One region of the Agrobacterium sp. 10T429 genome, then DNA from elsewhere that is predicted to be linked to it. Evidence: riboswitches for the same ligand, from Rfam matches in the RefSeq annotation. Region 1 holds a riboswitch; each other region holds the start of a gene.
The links. A riboswitch is a leader RNA that binds a small molecule or an ion and turns the genes downstream of it on or off. The one in region 1 is predicted to bind thiamine pyrophosphate.
Positions count from the first base shown of each region.

Region 1 (7,177 bases):
GGGATTTCGATTCCACCGACAAGGACCTGCTGAACGCCTGGCCCGATGTGGTGCGACAGCCCTATCCCGCTGCAAAGGCTGTGACCGATGGCGAAATTGCGGTGTCGGAGGCACTTGCCCGCGGCGCGCGTTCTCTGGTGCTTGCCGGTGCGCTTGGTGGAGCGAGAAGCGACCACGCACTTCAGCACCTTCTTTACGCGGTGGCGCTTACTGAGCGTGGTCTCAACGTTACGCTGACCTCCGGCGAAGAGGAGGCCCGCCCGCTGCTGGCAGGGTCGTTCGATCTTGATCTGCCTCCCGGTGCGCTGTTTTCCGTTGCCGGGTTTACCGACCTTGTGGGGCTCGATATCGGCAATGTGCGTTATCCTCTCAAGGATTTCCCGCTTGCTTTCGGCTCTTCCCGCACTATTTCCAATGTCGCGAATGGCGGCCCTGTGCATTTCTCGCTGAAAAGCGGAAAAGCCATCGTGCTCGCCCGCCCTTATGATCTGACCGGAGCCTGACGCCTTGGCACCCCCAATTTTGAAACTCGATGACATCAAGCTGACCTTCGGCGTGACCCCGCTGCTCGACGGCGCCAATCTTCAGGTGGAGCCGGGCGACCGCATCTGCCTTGTCGGACGCAACGGTTCGGGCAAGTCGACCCTGATGAAGATCGCCGCCGGTCTGGTCGAGGCGCAGTCGGGCGAGGTTTTCCGTCACCCCTCCGCCACCATCCGTTATCTGGAACAGGCGCCGGATTTTGCCGGTTACGACACTGTGCAGGCCTATGCCGAGGCGGGGCTGGGACCTGGCGACGATCCCTATCGCGTTACCTATATTCTCGAGCATCTGGGCCTGACGGGACAGGAACATCCGGATAGCCTGTCCGGCGGCGAAGCGCGGCGTGCGGCCCTTGCCCGCGTCATGGCGCCTGAACCCGATATTCTGATGCTGGACGAGCCGACCAACCATCTGGACCTGCCCACCATCGAATGGCTTGAAGGCGAGTTGCAGCAGACGCGTAGCGCGCTGGTGCTGATCTCGCACGACAGGCGTTTTCTGGAGAAGGTTTCGACCTCGACCGTGTGGCTGGATCGCGGCCAGTCCCGTCGTCTCAATCGCGGTTTTGCGCATTTCGAGGAATGGCGCGACAAGGTGCTGGAAGAGGAAGAGCTGGAGCAGCACAAGCTCGGCAAGGCCATCGAGCGTGAAGAACACTGGATGCGTTACGGCGTGACCGCGAGACGCAAGCGCAACATGCGCCGCGTGGGCGAGCTTCAGGCAATGCGTGCGGACTATCGCGGCCACAAGGGACCGCAGGGCAGCGTGCAGGCGACGGCTGCGGAGGTGCGGGAATCCGGCAAACTGGTCATCGAGGCAGACGCAATCACCAAGTCTTACGGCGAGCGCGTGATCATCGCGCCGTTTTCGCTGCGGGTGCATCGCGGTGATTGCATCGGTCTCGTCGGGCCGAACGGTGCCGGCAAGACAACGCTTTTGAAGATGCTGACCGGCCAGCTTCAGCCCGATAGCGGCACGGTAAAGCTCGGCACCAATCTGGAAATCGCGACACTTGACCAGAAGCGTGAAGATCTCAATCCAAACGATACGCTCGCTCATTACCTCACCGACGGTCGCGGCGACAATTTGCTGGTCAATGGCGAGTTGAAACATGTGACGGGTTACATGAAGGACTTCCTGTTCCAGCCGGAACAGGCCCGCACGCCCATCCGCAACCTCTCCGGTGGTGAGCGCGCCCGTCTTATTCTTGCGCGCATTCTGGCGCGGCCTACCAACCTGCTGATCCTTGACGAGCCGACCAACGATCTCGATATCGAAACGCTCGATCTGTTGCAGGAGATCGTTGCGGGCTTTTCCGGCACGGTCATTCTCGTCAGCCACGACCGCGATTTCCTCGACCGTACCGTCACCTCCACAATCGCGCCCGCCAATCCGGACCAGCCGGACGGACGCTGGATCGAATATGCCGGCGGCTATTCGGACATGATGGCGCAACGCAAGGGTGCTGCGGAAGAAAAGCGCAAGGCGGAGAAGCAGGAAAAGGCAAAGACCGCCCCTTCCGCCTCCGCGTCGCAGGAGCCTTCAAAGGCCAAGGGCAAGCTTTCCTTCAAGCAAAAATTTGCGCTCGAAAACCTTCCAAAGGAGATGGAGAAGGCGCAGGGCGAAATCGCCAAGCGTGAGCAGCGCATGGCCGATCCCAATCTGTTCACCAAGGACCCGGCTACCTTCAATACGCTGGCGCAGGAAATGACGAAGCTGCGCGAAAAGCTCGAAGCCATGGAAGAGGAATGGCTGGAGCTGGAGATGCTGCGCGAGGAAATTGAAGGGTGACTTGGTTGCGATTTCTTGACTGAGGTCTCATCCACCTTTGACAGGGAGGCGGAATTGCCGTTTCCTGTGCGGGTTCGGAGGAGTTCAGAAAATGCGCATGATCTTCGTCAATCTGCCGGTCAAGAATATCGAGACATCGAGAAGCTTCTTCACGGCTCTCGGTTTCACCTTCAATCCGGAATATTCGGATGACCGCACGCTCTGCATGATCGTTGAGGAGAACATTTTCGTGATGCTTCTTCAGGAGGAGCGTTTTCGCGATTTCATCAATGGCGATATCGCCGACGCCAAACGCAGCACCGAGGTCCTGACCTGTCTCACAGCGGGAAGCCGTGAGGAAATCGACCGGATGATCGAAACGGCGCTCGCCTCGGGTGGCAGCAGCTGGAAACCGGTTCAGGATCACGGTTTCATGTATGCCGGTAGTTTTCAGGATCCCGACGGCCATGTCTGGGAACTGGTGCACATGGTGCAGCAGGCCTGACGGCAGCCATCTTGCCAATCAGAGACAGCGGGACTACATCATCATCTTGATCTAACGGGGTGTCTTTTGTGCTTGCGTGCAAAAGGCTGAGAGGCTTGCCAACCCGAAGAACCTGATCCGGTTCATACCGGCGGAGGGATTAGACGGCTTAAGGCAAGCGGCTATTTCCCTTTTCGTTTTTTGAGGAGATACCCGTGCGCCGTCGTCTTTTCCTGAATTCCCTCGTTGCCGTTTCGTTGTTTCTGCCCGGTATTGCCACTGCTCAGGACAGACAGGAACTGACCGTCTATACCTATGAAAGCTTCGTTTCCGAATGGGGTCCCGGCCCCAAGGTGAAAGAGGCCTTCGAGAAGGTGTGCAATTGCACGGTCAATTTCGTCGGTGTGGCGGATGGCGTGGCGCTGCTTAACCGCCTGAAGCTTGAAGGGGCGGCGTCGAAGGCGGATGTCGTTGTTGGTCTCGACACCAATCTGGTCGCGGAAGCGAAACAGACCGGCCTCTTCGATATCAGCGGTATCGATGCATCGGCGGCCAAGGTGCCGGGCGGTTACAAGGACGATATTTTCGTCCCTTACGACTACGGTCATTTCGCCGTTGTCTATGACACGCAGACGATAAAAAATCCGCCGACGAGCCTGAAAGATCTGGTGGACGGCGATCCTTCACAGAAAATCGCCATTCAGGACCCGCGCACCTCCACGCCGGGGCTTGGCCTGCTGCTCTGGGTGAAGTCCGTTTACGGCGACAAGGCACCGGAAGCCTGGGCGAAGCTCCGGAAGCGCATTCTCACCGTCACGCCGGGCTGGTCGGAATCCTATGGCCTTTTCACCAAGGGTGAGGTGCCGATGGTGCTCTCCTACACCACGTCGCCTGCCTATCACATGGTTTCGGAAAAGACGGATCGCTATCAGGCCGCGGGTTTTTCCGAGGGGCACTACATCCAGATCGAGGTTTCCGGCCTTCTCAAAAACGCGCCACACAAGGAGCTGGCGAAGCAGTTCCTCGCTTTCACGCTCACATCAGGATTTCAGGATGCCATTCCGGAAAACAACTGGATGATGCCGGTCGCGGCAACTTCCACGCCCCTGCCCGAGGCATTTTCCAAACTCGTCGTACCGCAGAAGACCTTCCTGATGGACCCGGAAGAGGTGGCGAAGAACCGCAAGGCCTGGATCGACGAATGGCTTGCGGCCATGAGCATGAACTGAGCAAGAGGCACGCCCGCGCATGATGCTGCGTCGCGACTACAGATGGTCGATCATTGGCGGAACGGCGGCGTTTGCCGCCGTTTTCCTGTTCATGGCGCTTGCTGTATCAGCACTACTGTCGTTCGATGCCGGTACATCCGCCGCCGGAATCGTGGATGCCTACACGCTGCGAATCCTGCGCTTCACGCTCTATCAGGCAACGTTGTCCACTGTTCTTTCTATTGTTCTCGGCCTGCCGATGGCGCTTGCGCTCTCCCGCAGACAGGATTTTCCGGGGCGGATTTGGATTATCAGGTTGATGGCTGTGCCGATGGGGCTGCCGGTCATCGTTGGTGCCTTTGGCATCATCACGATCTGGGGCAGGCAGGGTGTTTTGAATACTGCCCTTGTTTTTGCCGGTGCGGAGCAGCCCTTCAGTATTTACGGCCTTTCCGGCATTCTCGTCGCCCATGTGTTTTTCAATCTGCCGCTTGCGGTGCGGCTGATGCTAGCCGGGCTGGAGCGGATTCCGGGCGAATATTGGCGGATGGCGGCAAGTCTTGGCATGGGGCCGGTTTCGGTTTTCCGCTTCATCGAGTGGCCGGCCGTCTCGCGGCTTGTTCCCGGTATTGCCGGGCTTGTCTTCATGCTGTGCGCCACCAGCTTCACGCTAGTGCTTCTGCTGGGCGGTGGACCGGCGGCGACGACACTTGAGGTCGCAATCTATCAGGCGTTGCGGTTTGATTTCGATCCGGAACGGGCAATCGCGCTTTCGGTTTTGCAGATTGCAATCACAGCAGTTCTGCTCGGCCTTCTTGCCTTTTTGCCATCGCCCGAGGCGGAAATTGCCTCGCTTGGCCGCCCTGTTCGCCGTTTCGACGGCAAGCGTGTTGGCGCGCGCCTGTGGGACGGAGCGGCAATCATTTTTGCGGTTCTGCTGGTCGGCCTGCCGCTTGTTGCCATAACCGTCTCGGGTTTGGGGGCCGATCTGCCGCGTCTTTTGTCAGCGCCGATCTTCCTGCGTGCGGCGGCGACCAGCTTTGCAATCGCTGCGTTCTCCGCAACTCTCGTCGTGCTCTGCTGCTTTGCGATCATCGGTGCGCGACAGGCCGTGGGTTCCAGACGGCACGCGGCTCAACCCTTGCGCCTTTTGTCCGCCACGCTCGGGGCGGGGTCATCGCTGGTGCTGCTGGTGCCGCCCGTCGTGCTGGGAAGCGGGTGGTTCCTGTTGCTGCGGCCCTTTGGAGATGTCAGTTTTTATGCTCCCGTTCTCGTGGCACTCATCAACATGCTGATGGCGTTGCCGCTTGCCATGCGGGTGCTGGAGCCAGCCTTTACCAGCCATTTTTTACGCACGTCCCGGCTCTCCGCCAGCCTTGGGCTTCAGGGACTGACGCGGCTGCGGTTCGCCGATCTGCCGGTACTGCGGCGGCCGCTGCTGATGGCGTTTTCCTTTGCCATGGCTCTGTCGCTCGGTGATCTCGGGGCGGTCGCCCTGTTCGGATCGGAAAATTTCGTCACGTTGCCATGGCTGGTCTATAGCAATATGGGCAGCTACCGCACCAATGATGCCGCCGGATACGCGTTGATCCTTGGCGTCGTCTGCCTGCTGCTTGCCGCGGGCGGCGTTTCACGGCAATCCCAATCAGCAAGGGCGAGCATATGACGGGTGACGAATTTGCCGTGGGGCTGGACAAGGTCAGGCTGCGGCTCGGAACGCAGGATTTCGATCTCGACTGTACATTCCCGCAAGGCCAGATGACCGCCGTTGTCGGTGCCTCCGGTTCTGGCAAGTCGACGCTCCTCAATCTCATCGCCGGTTTTGAATTGCCCGATTCCGGGCGCGTCCTGATCGGCGGGCGGGACATGAAGGCGCTCGATCCTTCCGAACGACCGGTCTCCTTGATCTTCCAGGATAATAATCTTTTCGCCCATCTCGATATCTTCACCAATGTCGCGCTCGGCATCAGCCCCGGGCTGAAGCTGGGGGAGGAAGACAGGCAGAGGATCGACGTGGCGCTCACACGCGTTGGTCTTGCGGGTTTTGACAAACGTTTGCCGGGCACGCTTTCCGGCGGGGAAAGGCAAAGGGCGGCGCTGGCGCGTGCGCTGGTCCGGAAAAAACCTGTCATGCTGCTGGACGAGCCTTTCGCGGCGCTAGATCCGGGGCTGCGGGCGGGCATGACCTCCCTGCTTCTCGACTTGCATGCCGAAACAAAAAATACGGCGATTATTGTTACGCACCATCCAGACGACATAAAAAAGCTGGCACAGCGGGTGGTTTTTCTTGATCGTGGCCGCGTTGTCTATGCGGGCTCGACCGCAGATTTCTTCGCCACACAAAATGTGAAGGCGGTCGACAGTTTTCTGAACGGCTGATCGCCTTATTTTCGACGCGTGCCGCTGGCAATCGCTTTAGATAACTTCAATGGCGTTAATTTGCACTTGCCAGTTTCAAGTCGTTGCCCGAGAAAAGACGAGAATTATTGCGTTCTTCAGGAATATTCCGGACTTGATGGATCGTTTTTACCGTTTCGACATTCATGGCTCGTTGGGGCGAATCTGTTATTCTGGTCTGCAATTAACGGATGATCAGGAACGTTAGGGGCAGGCATAGAGAATGAGAAATAGCATGACTGCGCAGTGGAGGCTTTTCTCCCGTTCAGGCCTTCGCCGTTCGGGCAGGATGGCTGCCGTGTGTTCCGTGCTGACGGCGTCTGCCGTATTCCTGTCATCGTGTCAGTCTCTCTTCAGCCCAGCCTACCAGTCCACCTTGCGGCCTTCGGACAATCCGCAGACCGTGGAAGAGGTGCAGAAGAATGATCCCCGTGCGCAGATGGGTGCGCGCGAACATCCGCGTATTGTGGCGAGTTATGGTGGCGAATATCGTGATGCCAAGACGGAGCGGCTTGTCGCCCGTATCGCCGGCGCGCTGACGGCTGTTTCGGAAAATCCGCAGCAATCCTATCGCATCACCATCCTCAACTCGCCTGCTATCAACGCTTTTGCGCTGCCGGGGGGGTATCTTTACGTGACGCGCGGGCTTCTGGCTCTCGCCAACGATGCCTCGGAAGTGGCCGCCGTGCTTTCGCATGAAATGGGCCACGTTACCGCAAACCACGGCATCGAGCGCCAGCGCCGGGAAGAGGCGGAGGTGATTGCAAGCCGTGTG
Region 1 is NZ_JBFTGV010000004.1:195,167-202,343, forward strand. Features, by position in the region: gene AC1DCP_RS12225 (thiamine diphosphokinase) at 1-503, shown strand, start outside; gene AC1DCP_RS12230 (ABC-F family ATP-binding cassette domain-containing protein) at 508-2,334, shown strand; gene AC1DCP_RS12235 (VOC family protein) at 2,426-2,818, shown strand; TPP riboswitch at 2,864-2,974, shown strand; gene thiB (thiamine ABC transporter substrate binding subunit) at 3,013-4,026, shown strand; gene thiP (thiamine/thiamine pyrophosphate ABC transporter permease ThiP) at 4,046-5,671, shown strand; gene AC1DCP_RS12250 (thiamine ABC transporter ATP-binding protein) at 5,668-6,384, shown strand; gene AC1DCP_RS12255 (M48 family metalloprotease) at 6,692-7,177, shown strand, end outside.

Region 2 (7,177 bases), 160 kb from region 1:
TGCACGGTCTTGGCGACCTCGGATATGCGCAGCGCGTGGTCTCTCGCTTCAGCAAATTCGCTCTTGTCCAGCCATTCGAGGTGGCTCGCAGCCAGTTCGAAATTGGCGCCGAGCTGGCGCAGCGTATTGAAGGCATATTTGTGGAAGAAGCCGAACGGCCGGTCTGCCACCTTCTCGACCTGAGCCGGAAACACGGCTGCAAAAGCCCTGACCGGATTGTCGGATGGTCGCCGTGAAAAATGAAACTTCAGCAGCCGTTCGGCCGTTTTGCGGATATGCGCCGGCGAAGGGTTGCTGTCTGCGAATTTCGCAAATTCCGTATAGGGCAGGAAGGGCGGCTCGCTCTCTGACAGGTGATGGTGGAACAGGCCGTCGAAATCTTCGCCCGACAGGTGGAAAAAGCCTGCATTATGAAAATAATCGAGTTCCCGGTTTGCAAGGTCCAGCCGGTTGATGGCGATGGTGGTCTTGCCATGTTCCTTCCGGTAGCCCACCCCGTGGGTATCGGGCATATAGAAGCTGTCCATCTCGACCAGGCAGATGCGGCCGCGCTCCAGCTGCGCTTCGATATGGTTTTCAACCCGGTCGAAGATCGCAAGTTCGGTGGCGCGAACGCCATAAAGTGCTTCCAGATCTTCCAGCGGCACCTTGAAGAAGGTGAACTGGTCGCCTTCGAAATACTGCGTCAGTGTGAAGCCGAACATGGCCTCAGGCGGCAACCCTTTCGAGGCCAGCACCTCGATCCACAAATCGATGTAGCAATTGGTCTCCGGCCACATTCTTTCCGAAGAATGAAGCGGGTGCTGCACATAGTTTTTGGGATCGAGACCGGGGAAAATCTGCCGCATGAATGGTTAGCCCCAGAGTGTTTTCAAGGCCTTTTCGGGCCATGTTTTTACATCCAGACCGTGATGCGCAAAAAGTGCCAGCGCAATGCGCTCAAGGCCGAAACCGACGCAGGCGGTGTGAGCCACATCACCATTGTCGAGGTTCAATCCCCATTTCTGGCCAAAGGCGTCCTGATGGTAATTGAAGCTCATGCAGGCCGTCGGGTTGGTGGCGGATGTGACGGGGATCAACAGTTCGAATTTCAGGTTCTGGTCGCGCTGGTTGTTGGCGAGCATTTTGCCGGCGCGGCCGAAGAAGGGATCGTTGGCCACGTCGATGGTCACTTCAAGGCCCACGGCTTCCATCATCGCCACGCCGCGATCCATCCATGTCTGGCGGAATTCGGTCACATCACTCTCCGTGCCCATGCGCACATATTCCCGCATGCGGAAAAGCTGCTGACGTGCCGGGTCCTTCGAGGGTTCATGGCGGAAACAATAGGACTGGATGTCGTAGAGACCGCCGCCGGAAGGCAATGCGCCGCGCTTGGCGATGGTCGGATAAAGAGGGTAGCAAGCGGCCGGCGTCAGCACGATATCGGTTGCTTTCTGGTCCTTTGTCCAGTCGCCGCCCTCATCCATGGATTTGAGAAGGCTGACATGGTCAAGTTCGCAACCGCAGAAGGAATGCACCGTGCCCGCAAGCTGCGGGAAGCTTTTCATGTAACCGCTCTTTTCGAAATAGGCGCGGTTGATGCCGGGCGGGAAGCGGATCGCCTCTGCACTGTCCGGGCCGCCGGTGCGGTCGATCAGGCGTTCGAATGCGGCAATGACATCCTCGAACTGGCCGCTGCGTCCGTAAAGACCATCGACACCCGTTTCAATCAGCAGGCCTTCTTCGAACAGTCGATCGAGAAACGATGTTTGCATATCCATGGTCTTATCCCAAGAGGCTGGTGTCCTGCTTGTGAACCAGCAGGAGATTGGCGGAATTGCCGAGAATACGGTCGTTGGAAATCATCAGGCGCGCGGAATGCGCGTCGCGCAGGTGTCGGCCAAGGCTGTAGGGCGTACCGTTCTTGTAGCCCATGATGCCGCAGACCAGCATCGCTTGGTCGATGATCTCCAGAATGGTTTCCGAAGAACAGATCTTCACATTGTTCATGGCAACCGCGAACGCCATGGACATCAGCTTGTCCGGGTCGCTCTTGGTGTCTTCGTAAGCCTTTACGCCCGCAATGACGTTGGATTTGACCACCTGCAATTTCGTGGAAATTTCGGCAATGTGGATAGCGCCTGGCGGTGTGACACCGGGCGACTTGCGTGCAGCCGTCCTGACGAAGGATTGCGCGCGCAGCATCGCATCCGACGCGATGCCATACCAAACGGCGCTCCACAGAAGATGCGAGCTTGCAAGCATGGATTGCGCGGCGATTTCCGCAAAGGGTTTTGGGAATATCTGCACCGCCGGCGCCTCGCCGCGGAACAGGAAACCGTCCGAACAGGTGCCGCGCATGCCGAGTGTGTCCCAGACATGGGTCTTCTCGAGCCTGTACTGATCTTTCAGGAAGACGGTCATCACCTGATCGGCCGGGGCGGCATCCTTGTGGGCGCGCGAGGTGATGAGGATGGCATCCGCATTGCTGCCGTAGGAAATGACGGTGGCGTCCTTCTCCAGCCGGCAGATGTCTCCTTCGACCTCAATCGCGCAGATGGAATTGCGCAGATTGCCGCCGATTCCGCCTTCGGTCGTGGCCGAGGCGAGCAGAAGCTGTTCGCTTGCAATGCGGCTCATGAAGCCCGCATGCCATGGGCTTGTCTCGCCGTGTTCCACAAGGCTCGATGCCTTGATGTGGTGCATGGCGAAAATCATCGCGGTTGCCGAACAGGCCTGGCCAAGCCGGGCGCAGATATCGGCGATTTGCTGTATGGATGCGCCTTCGCCACCAAGAGAGGACGGGACCTGAATGCCGAGAAGGCGCTCTTGTCTCAGCGCCTTGACGGCTTCCTCCGGGAAGCGACCGGTGACGTCCACCTCGTCCGCGTGTTTGGCGGCAATTGCTGCGACGCGGCTTGCGCGCGCGGACAGCGTTTCATCCTGCGGCGCAACGGTCACATTCATCAGGCTGCCTCTTTACCATCCAGAATGAGCTTAACGGTGTCTTCAATGGCCTTGATGCTGGCAAAGGACTTGCGGTTCAAGAGGTTGTCGGGGAATTCGATATCGAAAGCTTCCTCGATACCCAGCATCAATTGCACCGATGCAAAGGAAGAAAGACCTGCCGCATAAAGATCTGCTTCGTTTTCAATCGTATCGACGGGGGTAGGAAGCTGGCCGAATTTTGCCAGTATTTCACGAATAGTCGCATTCATTCCGACTTATCTCCCATGAATTTAACATCAGGATGGTTTGTGCTTATCGTTAATTTGAAAACGATAATATTCGCCTAAACCGTTAGGTTAATTACCACTAACGGCGCTTTTGTTGTTCGTCCACCTTTGCCAGCCATCAGCAGCACCCTTGACAAATGTCGGGCGGTGTTTTCTCTTGTGTCCATTCACCAGGGGTGTCCCGTCAAGGGGCTGAGATTCTGCTTTTATGCGCAGTGACCCGTTGAACCTGATCCAGTTCATACTGGCGTAGGGACGGTGCAAAGACCGAAGGTCGGATTGCGTGTAACTTGCGCTGCCGATGCGTCGGTATTTTCCATCATTCCGGCTCGAACTGGGTCTCCACTGTCAAACTTTGGAGCCTCATGATGAATATCGTTGCCAAGAATATCCCGCTTGTCGTCACAACCGGGCCGCATCCCGCCTCCACGAAAATCCACAAAACCGGAATTTTGCATCCGCATATTCGCGTGCCGATGCGCGAAATCGCCGTCCACCCGACGGCGGGAGAACCGCCGGTCACGGTCTATGATTCCTCAGGCCCCTATACCGATCCATTGCATAACGTTCTGATCGAAAAGGGTCTGCCGCGCCTGCGTCACGACTGGGTTGTAGCGCGCGGCGATGTCGCGGCTTACGACGGTCGGCACGTCAAACCGGAGGATAACGGCTTTGCCACTGGCGAGCGCCTGACGCCTGAATTTGCCGTGCGCCACCAGCCGCTGAGGGCCACGGAAGGAAAAGCCGTAACGCAGCTTGCCTATGCGCGGGCAGGCATCATCACGCCAGAAATGGAGTTCATCGCCATCCGCGAAAATCTGGGGCGCGAAGCGTCGAAGGAGAATCTGGCTCGTGATGGGGAGAGTTTCGGTGCGCAGATACCTGATTATGTGACGCCGGAGTTCGTCCGTCAGGAAGTCGCATCGGGTCGCGCCATCATCCCGGCCAACATCAATCACCCCGAGCTTGAGCCGATGATCATCGGCCGTAATTTTCTGGTCAAGATCAACGCCAATATCGGCAATTCCGCCGTCACCTCCTCCATGGCCGAAGAGGTGGAGAAGATGGTCTGGGCGATCCGCTGGGGTGCCGATACCGTCATGGACCTTTCGACCGGGCGCAACATCCACAACATCCGCGAATGGATCATCCGCAATTCGCCGGTACCGATCGGCACGGTGCCGCTTTACCAGGCGCTGGAGAAGGTCAACGGCATTGCCGAGGACCTGAACTGGGAAGTGTTCCGCGATACGTTGATCGAACAGGCGGAGCAAGGCGTGGATTATTTCACCATCCATGCCGGTGTTCGGCTGCATTACATTCCGCTTACCGTCAACCGTGTCACCGGTATCGTCTCACGCGGCGGGTCGATTATGGCCAAGTGGTGTTTGCATCATCACAAGGAAAGCTTCCTCTACGAGCATTTCGACGAGATCTGCGACATCTGCCGTGCCTATGATGTTTCCTTCTCGCTGGGTGACGGGTTGCGGCCCGGTTCGATTGCCGACGCCAACGACGCCGCGCAATTTGCCGAGCTGGAGACGCTCGGTGAGTTGACACAGATCGCATGGGCGAAGGATTGCCAGGTCATGATCGAGGGCCCCGGCCATGTGCCGATGCACAAGATCAAGGAGAACATGGACAAGCAGTTGAAGACCTGCGGTGAGGCGCCGTTTTATACGCTTGGGCCGCTAACGACCGATATCGCCCCCGGTTACGACCACATCACTTCCGGCATCGGGGCAGCGATGATCGGCTGGTTTGGCACGGCGATGCTCTGCTATGTCACGCCGAAGGAACATCTCGGTCTGCCTGATCGTAACGACGTGAAGGTCGGTGTCATCACCTACAAGATCGCGGCTCACGCGGCCGATCTCGCCAAGGGCCATCCGGCAGCACAGGTGCGGGACGATGCGCTGTCGCGTGCAAGGTTCGAGTTCCGTTGGGAAGACCAGTTCAACCTGTCGCTGGATCCGGACACGGCGCGCTCCTTCCATGACGAGACCCTGCCGAAGGAGGCGCACAAGGTCGCGCATTTCTGCTCCATGTGCGGGCCGAAATTCTGCTCGATGCGGATTTCCCACGACATCCGCGCCGAGGCGCAGAAGGAAGGGCTGGAGGCCATGGCCGCGCGCTTCAAGGAAGGTGGCGAGCTTTACATGCCGCTCGCGACCCCGGCAGACGGCCAGTAGCATGCGTGTTCTTGTTAAGGGAACGGGGGTCGCCGGTCTGACGGCGGCCTTCGAACTGGCGCGGCGCGGCGCAACCGTGGAGGTTTCAGAGCGCAATGCTGAAGCCTCGCGCGGCGCATCCTTTTATGCGGGCGGAATGCTGGCGCCCTGGTGCGAGCGTGAAAGTGCGGACGAGGCGATACTAACGCTCGGCCAGGCGGCTCTCGACTGGTGGGATGAGGCGACCCCCGGCCTTGTCATCAGACACGGCACGCTGGTCGTCGCGCCCGCCCGCGACAAAGCCGAGCTTTCGCGTTTCGCATGCAGAACAACTGGATACCAGTGGGTGGATGAGGGTGAAATCGCCGCTCTGGAGCCTGACCTTGCCGGGCGGTTTCGCTCCGGGCTTTATTTCACGGGCGAGGGGCATCTCGATCCGCGCCTTGCGCTCAAATCGCTGCATACGCGGCTTTGCGGCTTGGGCGTGCGGTTTCATATGGGTATTCCGGTGGATGAGCAGCCGTTCGATCGGGTGGTGGATTGCACCGGCGCTGCGGCGGTGGGCGAGATTGCCAATCTTCGCGGCGTGCGGGGAGAAATGCTCTATCTCGCCACGTCAGAGGTTTCCCTGTCGCGCGCCGTCCGGCTCTTACATCCGCGCATTCCGCTTTATATTGTGCCGCGTGAGCCGGGTCGCTTCATGGTGGGGGCGACGATGATCGAGACAGAGGATGCCGGAGCCATTTCAGCGCGCTCGATGATGGAGTTTCTGAACGCCGCCTATGCCGTACATCCGGCCTTCGGCGAAGCGGAAATCATCGAGACCGGAACGGGCGTGCGCCCCGCCTATCCCAACAATCTGCCGAAAGTTAAGCAGGACGGCCGGACCGTCTTCATCAACGGCGCCCACCGGCATGGCTTCCTGCTGTCGCCGGCGATGGCGCGGCAGGCGGCTGAAATCGTCTGCCAAGATATCTCTGGAAAGGAACAGGATCATGAAACTTCTGGTGAATGGCGACGAGCTTGATCTCGCCACCGAGACGCTGGCCGGGTTACTCACCAGCCTCGATTATGAAGGCGAGTGGCTGGCGACGGCGGTCAATGGCGATCTGGTGCATTCGGAAGAGCGCGCCGATTATCGATTGAAGGCGTTCGACCGTGTCGAAATCCTCTCGCCGATGCAGGGAGGTTGAGGCCATGCTGACGCTTTATGGCCGTGAGGTCTCGTCGCGCCTCCTGCTCGGCACGGCGCGTTATCCGTCTCCCGCCGTGCTTGCCGATGCAGTGCGGGCCAGCAACACGGATATTCTGACGATTTCGCTGCGTCGGGAAACGGCAGGCGGCAAGAAGGGTGGCCAGTTTTTCGAGCTGATCCGCGAGCTGGATCGTTACATTCTGCCCAATACGGCTGGCTGCCATACCGTGAAGGAAGCGGTGCTGACGGCGAAGATGGCGCGTGAGGTTTTTCACACCAACTGGATCAAGCTGGAGGTCATCGGCCATCACGACACCTTGCAGCCTGATGTCTTTGCGCTCGTCGAAGCGGCGAAAATTCTCTGCGACGATGGTTTCGAAGTCTTTCCGTATACGACTGATGATCTTGTCGTGGCGGAAAAGCTCCTGGATGCGGGTTGCAAGGTGCTGATGCCCTGGTGCGCGCCGATCGGCAGCGCCATGGGGCCGCTTAATCTGATGGCGCTGAAATCCATGCGGGCGCGTTTTCCGGATGTGCCGCTGATCGTCGATGCCGGTATCGGCCGGCCGTCACATGCGGTGACGGTGATGGAG
Region 2 is NZ_JBFTGV010000004.1:353,862-361,038, forward strand. Features, by position in the region: gene AC1DCP_RS12930 (DUF1839 family protein) at 1-848, opposite strand, end outside; gene AC1DCP_RS12935 (amino acid--[acyl-carrier-protein] ligase) at 855-1,763, opposite strand; gene AC1DCP_RS12940 (acyl-CoA dehydrogenase family protein) at 1,768-2,949, opposite strand; gene AC1DCP_RS12945 (acyl carrier protein) at 2,949-3,200, opposite strand; TPP riboswitch at 3,381-3,492, shown strand; gene thiC (phosphomethylpyrimidine synthase ThiC) at 3,587-5,410, shown strand; gene thiO (glycine oxidase ThiO) at 5,412-6,416, shown strand; gene thiS (sulfur carrier protein ThiS) at 6,385-6,582, shown strand; gene AC1DCP_RS12965 (thiazole synthase) at 6,587-7,177, shown strand, end outside.
Region 2: another riboswitch for thiamine pyrophosphate. It lies ahead of thiC (phosphomethylpyrimidine synthase ThiC); the one in region 1 lies ahead of thiB (thiamine ABC transporter substrate binding subunit).

Region 3 (7,177 bases), on a different contig from region 1:
TGCCTCTGTTCGAGATCATGCGTGCGCTCAACCTGCTCAATAGCTGGACCGCTCTTATACTGCCTTACACCGTGCTCTCCCTGCCGGTCTGCACGCTGATGCTGGTGTCCTTCTTCGAAAGCATCCCGCGCGATCTGGAAAACGCCGCCATGATTGATGGCTGCACCCGCATCGGCGCGCTGTTCAAGGTTGTCGTGCCGCTATGCGCGCCAGGCGTCTTCACCGCCGGTATTCTCGCTTTCGTGAACGCCTGGGACGAATTCCTGCTGGCGCTTTCCTTCAATTCCAATCCGGCACTGCGCACGCTGCCGGTCGGCATCCAGCTTTACCAGGGTGAGTTCGCTTTCCCCTGGCCCGTCATCTCGGCGGCGCTGGTGGTCGGCATCGTCCCGGTTGCGATCCTGATCGTCATCTTTCAGGAACGCGTCGTCTCCGGTCTCACCGCCGGCGGTCTTAAGGGTTAAACAGGTATAGTCATGCAATTCGAAAAGACCAAAGACGGCTTCACGCTTGCGATTGGCAGCCACACCATTCTTTCTCATTCGCCTGAGAACCCGGCTTTCTTCGCCGGTTTGGGCAAGGAGCGGATGGATATGTATCGCGGCAATTTCGATATCGAGGACTATGTCATCGAACGAACTGCGCTGCGCCACGCCGAAGTCAGTGGCGACAGCGTTACGCTGTCTTCCGCACCCGGGCAGGCCGCACGCCTTCATCTGGCGCTGGATGGAAATGCCATCAGGGTCACGGCGCTGGATGAAACCATCAATCGGCTGTGGCTGCGGATCATCGCAGATGAAGACGAACATGTCTGGGGCGGTGGCGAACAGATGTCCTATTTCGACATGCGCGGCCGCCGCTTTCCGCTCTGGACCTCCGAACCCGGTGTCGGCCGCGACAAGACCGCTGAAATCACCTTCAAGGCTGACGTCAGCGGCAAGGCGGGTGGCGATTATTACAACACCAATTACCCGCAGCCGACCTATCTGTCGTCGCGCAAATATGCGCTGCATGTGGAAACCAGCGCCTATTCGGTCTTCGATTTCCGCGACGAAGATTTCCACGAAGTCGAGATATGGGCGATCCCCGAGAGGATCGAGTTTTTCACCGGCGATCGTTTCACCGATATCGTTTCCGCCCTCTCGCTGCGGTTCGGACGCCAGCCGGAACTGCCGGAGTGGGTCTATGGCGGCGCGATCATCGGGTTAAAGGATGGCGGCAACTCCTTCGCCCGGCTGGAAAAAATCCGCGCTGCCGGAACCAAGGTCTCCGGCCTGTGGTGCGAGGACTGGGTGGGGCTTCGCCAGACATCCTTCGGCGCCCGGCTCTTCTGGGACTGGCAGGCCAATGAGGCGCGTTATCCGCATTTGCGTCAGAAGATCGCCGAGCTTGCCGATCAGGGCATTCGTTTTCTGGGATACGTGAACCCCTATCTCTGCGTCGACGGCCCGCTTTTTCCGGAGGCGTTGGCGGCCGGTTATTTCGCCACCGGCGCGGACGGCAAGACGGCGCTCGTGGATTTCGGCGAGTTCGATTGTGGCGTGGTCGATTTCACCAATCCGGCCGCAGCCGAGTGGTTTTCCGAAGAGATCATCGGCAAGAACATGCTTGATTTCGGCCTTTCCGGCTGGATGGCCGATTTCGGCGAATATCTGCCGATCGACATCACGCTATCGAACGGCATCGACGCCAAGCTGATGCACAATGCCTGGCCGACGCTCTGGGCAGAGGTCAACGCCAAGGCCGTTGAAAGCCGCGGCAAAACCGGCGAAGCGCTGTTCTTCATGCGGGCGGGCTTTACCGGTGTGCAAGCCCACTGCCCGCTGCTGTGGGGCGGCGACCAGTCTGTCGATTTCTCCCGCCATGACGGTCTCGTCACCGTCATATGCGGTGCGCTGTCCTCCGGTCTTCTCGGCAATGCCTATCACCATTCCGATATTGGCGGTTATACCAGCCTGTTCGGCAATGTCAGAACCCCGGAACTCATCATGCGCTGGACGGAGATGGCAGCCTTTACTCCTGTCATGCGCACCCATGAGGGCAATCGCCCGCGCGACAATCTCCAGATCGATCAGGACGAGACGGTTCTTGGCCATTTTGCCCGCATGACGGCGATCTATGTCGCACTCGCCCCCTATCTGAAATCGCTTTCCACTGAAGCGGCCAAAACCGGCCTGCCGGTACAGCGCCCGCTTTTCCTGCATCACGAGAACGACCGGCAGACCTATGCCATTCAGGACAGCTATCTCTATGGGGCCGACATGCTGGTCGCACCAGTTTGGAAGGCGGGGGAGACGCAGCGCACGCTTTACCTTCCGGGCGATGGGGAATGGATGCATCTTTGGAGTGGCGCGCGGTATTTTGGCGGGCACGAGATCACCGTGGAGGCTCCGATAGGCCAGCCGGCTGTGTTCTACCGCGCTGAAACGCCCTTTACTGCGTTATTTGAACAGCTTCGCAATATCGCTTGAAGCATCACCTTCCGGCCATTTCCAAAAAACGCCGCAAATATTGCGGCGTTCAACCGATGCTCTAACAGGCCTCGCTAAACGGCCATCAGCCCGTCAGGCGTGGTGATGTAATGGCTTTCTTGAACAGTACCGTCATCGCGTCGCTGATGCCCTGGGACGGGCTGACTTCGAAGTACAGACCCGGGGAAGCGCAGCTCTGCATGCGTGAGCCGATTTCCGCCTGAAAGGGCTTGATCCAGCTATTATACCAGTCATTCGTCGGCAGCGGCAGATAGGTGGTATAAAGCACCGCGATACGAAAACCCTTTTCCTTCAGTTTCGTACAGTCTTTGATGTCGATCGGCTCCTGACAGCGGCCTCCTGTCAGTTTTTTCGTACAGGAGGACGGCTTGTAACTGTCGCCCACCCCGTCTGAAACAAAGAAAATAACCTTATCCGGATTTGCCGAGCTTGCGCCCGTGCCCGAACTGCCGACCTTATCTCCAATCTGGATCAGTGCCCGGTCGAAATCTGTTTGCTGGTCGTTGTTGTATCCCTGATAGGGGATTGACATCAGGTTGATTTCACCAGCTTTTTTCTTTGCTGCGTCGAGATCCGAGGTTAGCGAAACGACCTCAAGCAGCTTGGTATCTTCCGCCCGTTCCCCAAAGGTATAGACGGCCATGCGATATTGATTGCTGCTTTTGCGCGTGGACTTTGCCGTGTCCATCAGGCTGGCGGTTGCCTTGGCAACCACGTCGATACGCGTTGTAACCCCGAGTTTCTTGGCCTTGAAGTAATAGCTGTTCGGGTCTGCCACGCCGTCCTTCACGATGTGACAGGCAAAAGCGCATTTATCGCCAGTGTTCGCAACCAGGGTGGCAACATCCGTGGGTGTCGCGCCCACTCCCATGGAGGGCGTATTATCAAGCAGAAGATAGAAATCGCTGAAGGTTTCCGTTTCGTATTTGGCCGTGGCCGTGCCGCCAACCGAAACGAAATCCTTCCCCAGAAGCCCTGAGAGGGTCGTGCTGACCGACGCCTTGAAGCTGACGGACGACTCGACCACATTGCCGTGCTTGATCACCGAAACATCGACAGAGGTAATGGTGTAGTCCGCGTCGCCGCGCTGATTGCCATCGAAGAATGCCCGGGCTTCTTCATTGCCGACGGGAATGACACCGTCCCCCGACATCTTCTTTGCCGCCTGAACACTTGCGGACATATCGGCGACTGCCGCCAGAGCCGCGGAATCCGCCGCCTGCTGCAGATCGGCTTTGACCGACATGCCGCGCGTAATATCGAGCGCCACACCGGCAGCCCCGCACAGAGGCACCATGAGCAGCGCGGTCAGAATGCCAAAATTTCCAGATTTCTCTCGCCAGAAGTTTTTCAAGTTCGCCCCCAACCAATCTGGGAGCTGAAGCTAATACAGCGGAATTGAAAAGCGGTTTCAATAAATAACTAATTTTTGATAAACTTAATATAATCAACAACTAATATGTTCGCGGCAAATGCGCCAATATTCTCGTTAACTTTCAACGTTGACATTACTTCAAAACCCTCCTAGCAAAACAGTCTCTTCCGAGGGGAGCACCAGACGGTGCTGAGATGGCGATGAGCCGGACCCTTGAACCTGATCCGGGTCATGCCGGCGTAGGAACGGAAACTGTAGCGCGTTTGCGGTACTGCCCTTTCTCTTCTCCGCTTTGCCCGGATCTCCGTGATCGCCACAGCTGGAGACCGAACGATGATGATGAAACATCCTTCCCTTCGTATACGGTACGGCTGCGTCTGAGCCCCGGCCGATGCGTGCCTCCCATGCGCTGAAGGGCGTCGTCCTTATTCTGATTGTCTGGCAGCTGGGCATCTGGCTGTTTGCACCGCCCCGCTACATCCTGCCCTCGCCCGCCGATGTTGCCGCAGCACTCCTGCGCCAGCCAGCCTTCCTGTTCGGACAGGCCATGGTGACATCAGGTGAAATGGCTGTCGGGCTTGCGGCTGGCATTGCCGCCGGCATTCTCGTTGCCTTTACGATTGCCGCCGTCCCGCGTTTTGGCCGCCTCGTCTGGCCCATGGTTCTCGTGTTGCAGGCATTTCCGGTCTTCGTGCTGGCCCCCATTCTCGTACTCTGGTTCGGTTTCGGCATGGCCTCGAAAGTTGTCATGACGGCGATCATCATCTTTTTCCCCGTCGCTTCAGCCTTCACCGACGGCCTCAATCGCACGGATCGGACAATCCTCGATGCCGCCTCGCTGACGGAGGCGAGCCACTGGCAAATCCTCACCCGGCTGCGTGTGCCGCTGGCGCTTCCCTCACTCATTTCCGGGCTGAGGGTCGCAGCTCCGCTCGCCCCGCTCGGCGCGGTCATTGGCGAATGGGTGGGCGCCTCCGCCGGGCTCGGTTTTGTCATGATCCAGTCCAATGCCCGCATGCAGACCGACACAATGTTCGCCGCCATGACCATTCTCGCCGTCATGGCGGTGCTGCTGCGGCTTGTCGTCGACCGGGCAACGGCCAACCTCGCCCCCTGGGCCAAAGAAACAGACCATCTCATTCCTTTCAAACATTTGCGGAGACTTTCGGCACCATGAAACGAACTCTTCTTTCCCTCGTCGTCGCGGCAGCAAGCGTGCTTTCGCCTGTGCAATCGCAGGCGGCCGACAAGCTTACCGTGTTGCTGGAATGGTTCGTGAACCCGGACCATGCACCGATGGTGATTGCCAAGGAACGCGGCCTGTTCGCAGATGCCGGGCTGGACGTTGAGCTGGTTCCGCCTGCGGACCCATCCGCCGTGCCGCGTCTTGTCTCGGCAAAACAGGCCGATATCGGTGTACACTACCAGCCGAACCTCTATCTCGACCACGATGCAGGGCTGCCGCTCGTCCGTTTCGGCACGCTGGTCGAAACCCCGCTGAACACCGTCACCGTTCTGGCCGACGGGCCGATCAAGAGCCTGAAGGACCTGAAAGGCAAGAAGGTCGGCTTCTCGGTTTCCGGTTTCGAGGATGCGATGCTGAAGCGCATGCTGGAGAAGGAGGGACTGACAAAGGACGATGTTGAACTGGTCAACGTCAATTTCTCACTCTCGCCATCCCTGATCGCCGGCAAGGTCGATGCCACGCTTGGCGGTTTCCGTAATTTCGAACTGACGCAGATGAAGCTTGAAGGCCACGAAGGCCGCTCGTTCTTCCCCGAGGAACATGGCGTGCCCGCCTATGACGAGCTCATCTTCGTCACCCATCGTGATCTCGTGAAAGACAGCCGCCTGCCGCGTTTTCTCTCGGCCGTTGAGCAGGCCGCGATTTTCATCACCAACCACCCGCAAGAATCCTGGCAGCTTTTCATCAAGGCCTATCCGAACCTTGACGACGCGCTGAACAAACAGGCGTTTTTCGATACGCTGCCGCGTTTCGCCAAACGTCCAGCCGCACTCGATCGCGCCCGCTACACACGCTTCGGCACCTTCATGCAAGACATGCAACTGATCAAGCAGGCGCCGGCGGTGGAAGACATTGCCGTGGAGTTGCAATGACCATGGCAAACAGTTTTCCGACTGCGGCGAAGGCCGCAGAGATCCTCGAAAGGGTAAGGCAGACGCGCCCGCGCGTGCATTGCCTGATGAACACCGTGGTACAGAAATTCACCGCGGACGGCATTACCGTTGTCGGCGGCATACCCTCGATGACAACCTCACTCGAAGAAATCGGTGCTTTCGTCACGAAAGCCGATGCGGTGACGATCAATCTCGGCACGCTCGACGCCGACCGGCGAAAAGTCATTCGATTTGCCGTCGAGATCGCCCGCGCGGCTGGCAAGCCGTGGATTCTGGACCCCGTGCATTGCGACTATTCGCCATCGCGACTGGCGTTCGCGCGTGACCTGATCTCGCTTGGACCCACCATCGTGCGCGGCAACAGCGCTGAGATGAGCCTGATCGGTGCTGTTCCGAACGCCATCAGGATAGAGACCGGACCTGTCGATAACCTGCGCGACGCCACAAGGAGCGTCAGAATCGTCAACGGTCACCCGTGGATGGCGAAGGTGACAGGCACGGGTTGCCTATCGGGTGGCGTCATCGCCGCCTTCATGGCGGTGGAAAAAGACGCACTGACGGCCGCCGCCGCCGCCCTCGCCATCACGGGTGTCGCAGCCGAACTGGCAGCGAAAAACGCCAAAGGCCCCGGCACATTCGAGCCGGCATTTCTGGATGTGCTTTCAGAAATTTCCGGCGAAGACATAATAAACCATGCGAGGATTGAGCATGAACAAGGTTGATTACCGTCTCAACGCTTTGGTCGATGCGAGCCTCGGCGATGTTGCGCCCTTGGGCGAGCTTGCTCTGGCGGCCGCACTCAACGGCGCGACCATTCTGCAATATCGCGACAAACACGCCTCCACGCGGGAGATGATCGAAAACGCCCTCGCTATTCGCGAAGCCATTGCCGGCACGGGCGTGCCGCTGGTCATCAACGACCGGGTGGATGTGGCGCTCGCCTCTGGCGCGGACGGGGTGCATCTCGGCGCCGATGATATGGATGCCAAAACCGCCAGACGCATCCTTGGAGATAAGGCGATCATCGGCCTTACCGTCAAGAACCGCGCCGATGCCGAGCGGGCGGCCTCCATGCCCGCCGATTACGCCTGCATTGGTGGCGTGTTCGAAACCGTTTCCAAGGTCAATCCAGACAAGCCTGTCGGCCTTGACGGCTTTACGACGCTCCGCA
Region 3 is NZ_JBFTGV010000003.1:130,581-137,757, forward strand. Features, by position in the region: gene AC1DCP_RS09975 (carbohydrate ABC transporter permease) at 1-464, shown strand, start outside; gene AC1DCP_RS09980 (alpha-glucosidase) at 477-2,471, shown strand; gene AC1DCP_RS09985 (TadE/TadG family type IV pilus assembly protein) at 2,557-3,846, opposite strand; TPP riboswitch at 4,028-4,130, shown strand; gene AC1DCP_RS09990 (ABC transporter permease) at 4,259-5,044, shown strand; gene AC1DCP_RS09995 (ABC transporter substrate-binding protein) at 5,041-5,985, shown strand; gene AC1DCP_RS10000 (hydroxyethylthiazole kinase) at 5,988-6,728, shown strand; gene thiE (thiamine phosphate synthase) at 6,715-7,177, shown strand, end outside.
Region 3: another riboswitch for thiamine pyrophosphate. It lies ahead of AC1DCP_RS09990 (ABC transporter permease); the one in region 1 lies ahead of thiB (thiamine ABC transporter substrate binding subunit).